DNA from 2 places in the Thioalkalivibrio sp. ALMg3 genome. Region 2 is predicted to be linked to the other one. Evidence: riboswitches for the same ligand, from Rfam matches in the RefSeq annotation. Region 2 holds a riboswitch; the other holds the start of a gene.
What was found. Region 2 has a riboswitch for cobalamin ahead of bluB (5,6-dimethylbenzimidazole synthase). Riboswitches for the same ligand answer to the same signal wherever they lie in the genome.
Positions count from the first base shown of each region.

Region 1: another riboswitch for cobalamin. It lies ahead of F622_RS0104240 (TonB-dependent receptor domain-containing protein); the one in region 2 lies ahead of bluB (5,6-dimethylbenzimidazole synthase).

Region 1 is NZ_KB906221.1:80,867-84,073, reverse strand. Features, by position in the region: gene F622_RS0104245 (hypothetical protein) at 1-846, shown strand, start outside; cobalamin riboswitch at 934-1,180, shown strand; gene F622_RS0104240 (TonB-dependent receptor domain-containing protein) at 1,321-3,111, shown strand; gene F622_RS0104235 (cob(I)yrinic acid a,c-diamide adenosyltransferase) at 3,115-3,207, shown strand, end outside.
Region 2 is NZ_KB906220.1:255,107-258,313, forward strand. Features, by position in the region: gene cobD (threonine-phosphate decarboxylase CobD) at 1-39, opposite strand, end outside; gene cbiB (adenosylcobinamide-phosphate synthase CbiB) at 50-952, opposite strand; gene bluB (5,6-dimethylbenzimidazole synthase) at 949-1,722, opposite strand; cobalamin riboswitch at 1,815-2,079, opposite strand; gene F622_RS0103345 (cobalamin-binding protein) at 2,300-3,136, shown strand.

The DNA.
Region 1 (3,207 bases), on a different contig from region 2:
GGTCGTCAGGTGCTGGAGGCGCTGCAGCGACTGGAGGATCTCGAACCTCCGGAAAATTCCGCGGATGGGCAGCTCCTCGGTCTTGCGCTGCGCCGAGTCGAGGACCTGCGTGAGGCGCGCGACCACCTGATGCAGTCGCAAAGCCGGTACACCAACGCGGTAGAACGCTGGGAGGCCCTGCGTCGGGCGCAGGTGGAGAAGCGGGGTGAGAAGCGCTGGTTCAAACGCAGCGTGCGCGGCATCCGGGTGAGCGAGGAGCTGATCGAACTGACCGACGACCAGAAGCTGAAACTGGCCAGCCACTTCTGCTCTTTCCTCAAGGAACTCAAGATCGAGCGCGAGGGTGACCTGTTTTACTTTGGCGGCTCGGCGCTGGATGCGGAGACCGCCAAGCGGATCGGGATCCAGCTCGCCTTGATCATGGAGCCGCTGGTGGATCTTACGAATCCCAGTATCCAGCGCGCGATCTATGCCAACCCCGCGGCCTATCTGGGCGGGCTCTACGTGGGCATGAGCGCGGATGCCAAGGCAGGCCTGGGCTCGGCGATGGTGCGCAAGGTCCGGCAGGATCTCGGGCGCATGGCCGAGTGGCTGGCGCTGCGCCTCACGCGCATCTACAACCTGCCACTGAGTGACTCCATGCGCGATTTTCTGGTCAGCCACTATGGGGCCAATCGCGAGCGCCTGGAGATGCTGGCGACCCATACCGGGGACGAGTCGCACCCAGTGGCGCTGCGTGCCGAGCGCTCGCCCGAGTTCGACGCCATGCTGCAGGACAAGGCTTGGGGTCTGCTGCTCAAGCGCGGGACCCGCTACCTGTACGCGGAGGAACGGCGCCGCCGCTGATCGGCATCGATATGCGAGCCTGCTAGCGTCACTCGGGATCGCGTGGTGGGTGGGTTCGCGGCTGGTAATTTTGCGCCCAACTGTGTAGGGTTCGCTGCGTTCCTCGGTGCCCGACCAAGCGCTGCTTGGCGGGTTAAACGGGAAGATCGGTGAGTCTCCGGCGGGCTGCAAGGCCTCGGGACGAGTCCGACGCTGCCCCCGCAACGGTGATCGAGCGAGAGACCGTCTGTCGGTTTCTGATGGTCGCGGCCAGTGCCACTGAACACGATGTTCGGGAAGGCGCCGCATCGGACGCTCGTCAGCCCGGAGACCGGCCAGGGAATGATCGCGCGGCATGCGGCGGGCATGCGAGGCGGATGATCGTGCCGGGCCGTTCGCCGGTCCTGGCCGATCCCCCTCGTGTCTGTCTCCCCCTGTCTGCGCGATCCCGACGAATCAACGGCGTGCGGGCGGCTCGCCGGGAGACAACAAAAAATGAAACGCACAGCACTTTCCGCGGCCATCCTTCTGGCCACTACTCCCGTTCTGGCGGACACGCCGGATACCAACGAAGCGCAGACCCTGGAGACCGTCCAGGTCACCGCTTCGCGCATCGCACAGACGGTAGACCAGACCCTCGCGGCGGTGACCATCATCGACCGTGAAGAGATCGAGCGCCTGCAGCCCCAGCAGTTCACCGATCTTCTGGAAGGGCGAGCCGGCATCGAGACCTCCCAAACCAGCGCCTTCGGGAAGACCACTTCCGTCTTCACCCGGGGGTCGAGCTCTGGGCACACCCTGTTGCTGGTCGATGGAGTTCGAATGGGTTCTGCGACGGGTGGCGGGGCAAGTTGGCAGTTCCTGCCGCCGGAGGAGATCGAGCGCGTGGAGATCGTGCGCGGACCGCGCACCAGTATCTACGGTTCCGACGCGATCGGAGGGGTTGTGCAAGTCTTCACCCGTGAAGGCCGCAAGGGGCCGCCGAAGGTTAGTGCATTTTTCGGTGGCGGTAGTTTCAATACGTGGGAGGTCGGCGTTGGCGTAGCGGGTGGTACCGAAAACACGAACTACAGCTTCTCGGTCAGCCACTTCGATACCGACGGCATCAACGTCCAAGACGGTGTGGGCGATGAAGACCGCGATGGCTATGACAACACCTCGCTTGCCACCAAGGTCTCGCACCGGCTCGATAATGGAGTCGAGGTTTTCGGTAATGTGCTGTATTCAGAGGGTAGAACCGAAATAGACGGCACTGAAGATGAAACCGATTTTCGGCATGCCGCCCTTCGTGGTGGCTTGCGAGTGCCTGTAACCCCTTTTTGGGATACCGAATTCAGTGTTAGTCACAGTCGCGATGAGAACGATAATTTCAACGAAGGCGCTTTTTCTTCTCGCTTCGATACCAAACGCAACGGTGTGGATTGGCGAAACGATCTCGAGATAACGGATCGTGTTTATTTGATTGCCGGCATCGATGCGTATGAAGACCGGGTGGATAGCACCACCGATTATGCTGAAGATTCTCGGTACAACGTTGGAGCATACTCGGTGATTCAGGTTGGCTTGGGCCGCCATGATTTCGAGGGAAGTTTGCGTTATGACGACAATGAACAGTTTGGCGACAAGGTGACAGGGCAGGTAGCCTGGGGTATGCAGGCTACCAACATCCTACGGCTGCGCGCGTCTTATGGAACGGCCTTCAATGCGCCTACGTTTAACCAACTGTATTGGCCGGGGGCGGGTGATCCAGAACTTCAAGCAGAAGAGTCCGAAACGGCTGAAATAGGCCTTCGCGCTAGCTTTGATCAAGGGTATCTGGATGCCTCGATTTTCCAATCGAGAGTGGAAAAAATGATTCCAGTTTGGCCACCTGAAAACGTCGACGAAGCGAGGATTTCCGGGCTTGAGTTGGAGGGTGGATACGAACGTTATGATTGGATTTCGCGCGCTTCGTTGACCCTTCTGAATGCAGAGGATCGTGAAACAGGCAATGAACTTCCTCGCCGGTCCCCGGTAACTGCCCGCTTCGATCTGGATCGGCAGTTCCAAAGTTTCTCGGTCGGGGGGTCTGTGATCGCGAAGAGTCGCTCGTACAACGATGCCAACAACGATGAACAGCTGTCTGGCTATGGCCTTCTGAACCTACGCGCGAGCTATCAGATCCATCCGGAATGGCAGCTTCAGGCTTCGGTCCAGAACGTGTTCGACAAGGACTACGAGACGGCGGGCGGCTACAACCAGCCGGGGCGTGCCGCGTTCGTGAAACTGCGCTATCAGCAGAGGTGATCCATGGGTAATCGACTGTCGAAGATTGCGACCCGCACGGGTGATGAAGGCCGAACCGGCCTTGGTGACGGCTCGCGAGTGGACAAGGACTCGCAT
Region 2 (3,207 bases):
GTGCACCTGGATCAGTGCCTTCGGCTCCGGCGTCTGCATCGATTGGGCCTCAGAACAGGACAACGACAATCACCCCGGCCACAATGAAGGCCATCCAGATGGCCAGCGCACGATCCAGCAGCGCAACCGCCTGGCGAATGCCTGCCGCGTCGGGCATGCGGCCCATCCCCAGGCGGGGTCGCCACTCGCGCTGCCCGCCATAGGGCGCCGCCCCCCCCAGGACCACGCCCAGCGCACCCGCCCCCGCGGCCATCACCGGCCCCGCATTCGGGCTCTTCCAGCCGGCGGCCTGCTCGCGCCAGCACTGCAGCGCGTCCCGGCCACGACCGGCCAGGGCATAGCCCAGCGCCGTGAGACGGGCCGGGATCAGGTTCATCGCATCGTCCAGGCGCGCGGCGGCCCAGCCAAACGAGCGAAACCGGTCATTGCGATAGCCCCACATCGCGTCCAGCGTGTTCACCAGGCGATAAGCCACCACGCCCGGTGCGCCAGCCACCAGGAACCAGAAGATCGTGGCGAACAGCGCGTCGTTGCCGTTCTCCAGCACCGACTCGATGGTCGCGCCACTCACCCCGCGCGCGTCCAGGGCCGCCGTGTCGCGACTGACCAGCATGCCGACACCGGTGCGCGCCCCAGACAGGTCATCCTTTTCCAGGGCCTCGGCCACCACCTCCGCATGCTCGTCCAGGCTGCGCCAGCCAATCGCCAGCGTCAGGATCGCCAGCGTCAGAACCCAGCCCCAGGCCAGCGAGGCGCCCAGTGCGGCCAGCGCCACCCAGGGCAGGACCAGCGCCGCGAGAAGGAGCGCTCCGCGTACACGACTGGGCGCATGCCAGCGGGATTCGGCCCAGGCCGCGAGCTGGCCGAATCCGGCGAGCGGATGGAACCGCCGTGGGTCACCAAACAGTCGGTCCAGGATCAGGGCGCCGATCAGGATCAGAAAGGTACTCATGTGTCGCCACCTCCGGATGGCCCATCCGGACGCGCGGCGGATTCCCGGGCGTCCGTGGACGCAGCCAGCTCGCACGGCGCACCCCAGCGATCCTGGAACACCAGGTCTTCCAGCGGGCGGCGGCTGTCCCAGCCCGCCGTTTCCAGCATCGGCCGGTCATAGAAGCGCTCGACATGCCCCAGGCACAGCACGGCAATGGGGTACCCGCCTTCGGGCATGTCCAGCCGATTGGCCAGCCAGTCCGGATCGAACAGGGAAACCCAGCCCATGCCCAGGCCCTCGGCGCGGGCGGCCAGCCACAGGTTCTGGATCGCACACGCGGCCGAACAGAGGTCCATCTCGGGGAGCGTCCGCCGGCCCAGCACGTAGCGCTCGCGGCCATCGGTCAGGGCCACGACCAGTAACTCGCCCGCCTCGCGGATGCCCTCCAGCTTCAAGCGATGCACGTCGGCCGCGCGCTCGCCACAGGCCTCCGCAGTGCGCGCCTGTTCATCCGCCGCGTGGGCGTGGAGCGCCTCGCGCACCGCCGGGTCGGTAATGCGCAGGAAGCGCCAGGGCTGCATATAGCCCACGCTCGGCGCGCGATGCGCCGCCTCGAGCAGCCGCCGCAACACCGCTGGATCGACCGGGTCCGGCCGAAAATGGCGCATATCCCGGCGTTCCGCGATCACGCGATAGACGGCCGCAAGCTCATCTTGGGCAAATCCCGAACCCCCGGCATCAGCGCCCGGGCAGGAAGGGTTCTCATTGGCGGGCAACTCGGACTGCATCGGCTTACCGTCAGGGGGACACGACGCGGATGCAGAGGGATCGGGGTGTGGCCACAGGGGCCCGCACCTACCGACCCTCGCCCACCGCGCGGTCGCAGAAACATCGTCCAGGCCGGTCTCCGGGCTCGCGAGGCCCCGGCAACCCGGGGCGGCAAGTCGCCTTCCCGGGCCGCGTTCGGCCCAGTGGCTTTCGACTTGTCGAGGTCCGAGCGGCCTGCGGAAGCACCCCTCGAACCCACTCGCTTACCGTTGCGGGGGCAGCGTCGGAATGGGGCTGCGGAGGATCTCGCGCCTGCACCGACTTCCCGTTTAACCCGCGCGATCAGTCGCCCGGGCACCTGGTAGCAAGCCGCCAATCATACGCGGCAAGCCCACTGCCGACCAATTGACGCTCCGAGGCGCCCCAGGCTTGCTGCTATGATGCCCCGCTAGTCCAGCGCCTGGTGGCGGCTCCCCAGCCGGCTCGAAGGCGCTTGAACAACCAATCCAATGCGACTGTAAAATCATGCAATTCTGGACTTCCCGAACTCCACTTCTCGCTTGCCTCCTGGGCCTGCTCTCAACCCCGCTGATCGCAATGGCGGACTCAATCACGGTCACCGACGACGATGACCGCGAGGTCCATCTGGAGCAGCCTGCCGAGCGCATCGTCAGCCTGGCGCCGCACATCACCGAGGTGCTGTTTGCCGTGGGTGCGGGGGACCGCATCGTGGGCGCAACGCAGTACAGCGATTATCCGCCCGAGGCGGAGGCCATCCCGCGGATTGGCGGTTACAGCCGGATTGACCTGGAACGGGTACTGGAAAGGGACCCCGATCTGGTGATCGCGTGGAAGAGCGGCAACTCCGCCTCCCAGGTCGAACGCCTGCGCGAACTGGGACTGCCGGTGTACGTATCGGAACCACGCAGCTTCGAGGGTGTGGCCTCGAGCATGCGGCGCATGGCCACGCTCGCCGGCACGTATGACCAGGGCGAGGCCGCGGCAGAGGACTTCCTGGGCCGAATGGACGCGCTCCGCGCCACGTACGGCGACCGGGACCCGATTCGCGTGTTCTATCAGGTGTGGGAGCAACCGTTGATGACGGTCAATGACGACCACCTGATCGCCGAGGCCATCGCCGTCTGTGGCGGCGTGAACGTGTTCGGCGATCTCGACCGCCTGGTGCCACGCATTGGCCGCGAAGCCGTACTGGATGCCGACCCCGAGGTCATCATCGGCGGCGGCATGGGCGAGGACCGCCCCGACTGGGTGGTCGCCTGGGGCCAATGGGAGGATATGACCGCGGTCCAGCGCGACAATCTGTTCTTCATTCCCCCTTCGCTCCTGCAACGCCATACCGGACGCATCGCGGAAGGCACCGCCCTGATGTGCGAAGAACTCGAACGCGCCCGCACGCGGCGGCCTGCCCCGTAAACATGACGGACCACCTCGCAGTGTCACGGAGCGGCCGATGCAAGACGCCCAAAATGAAGCGTTGCGCGCAG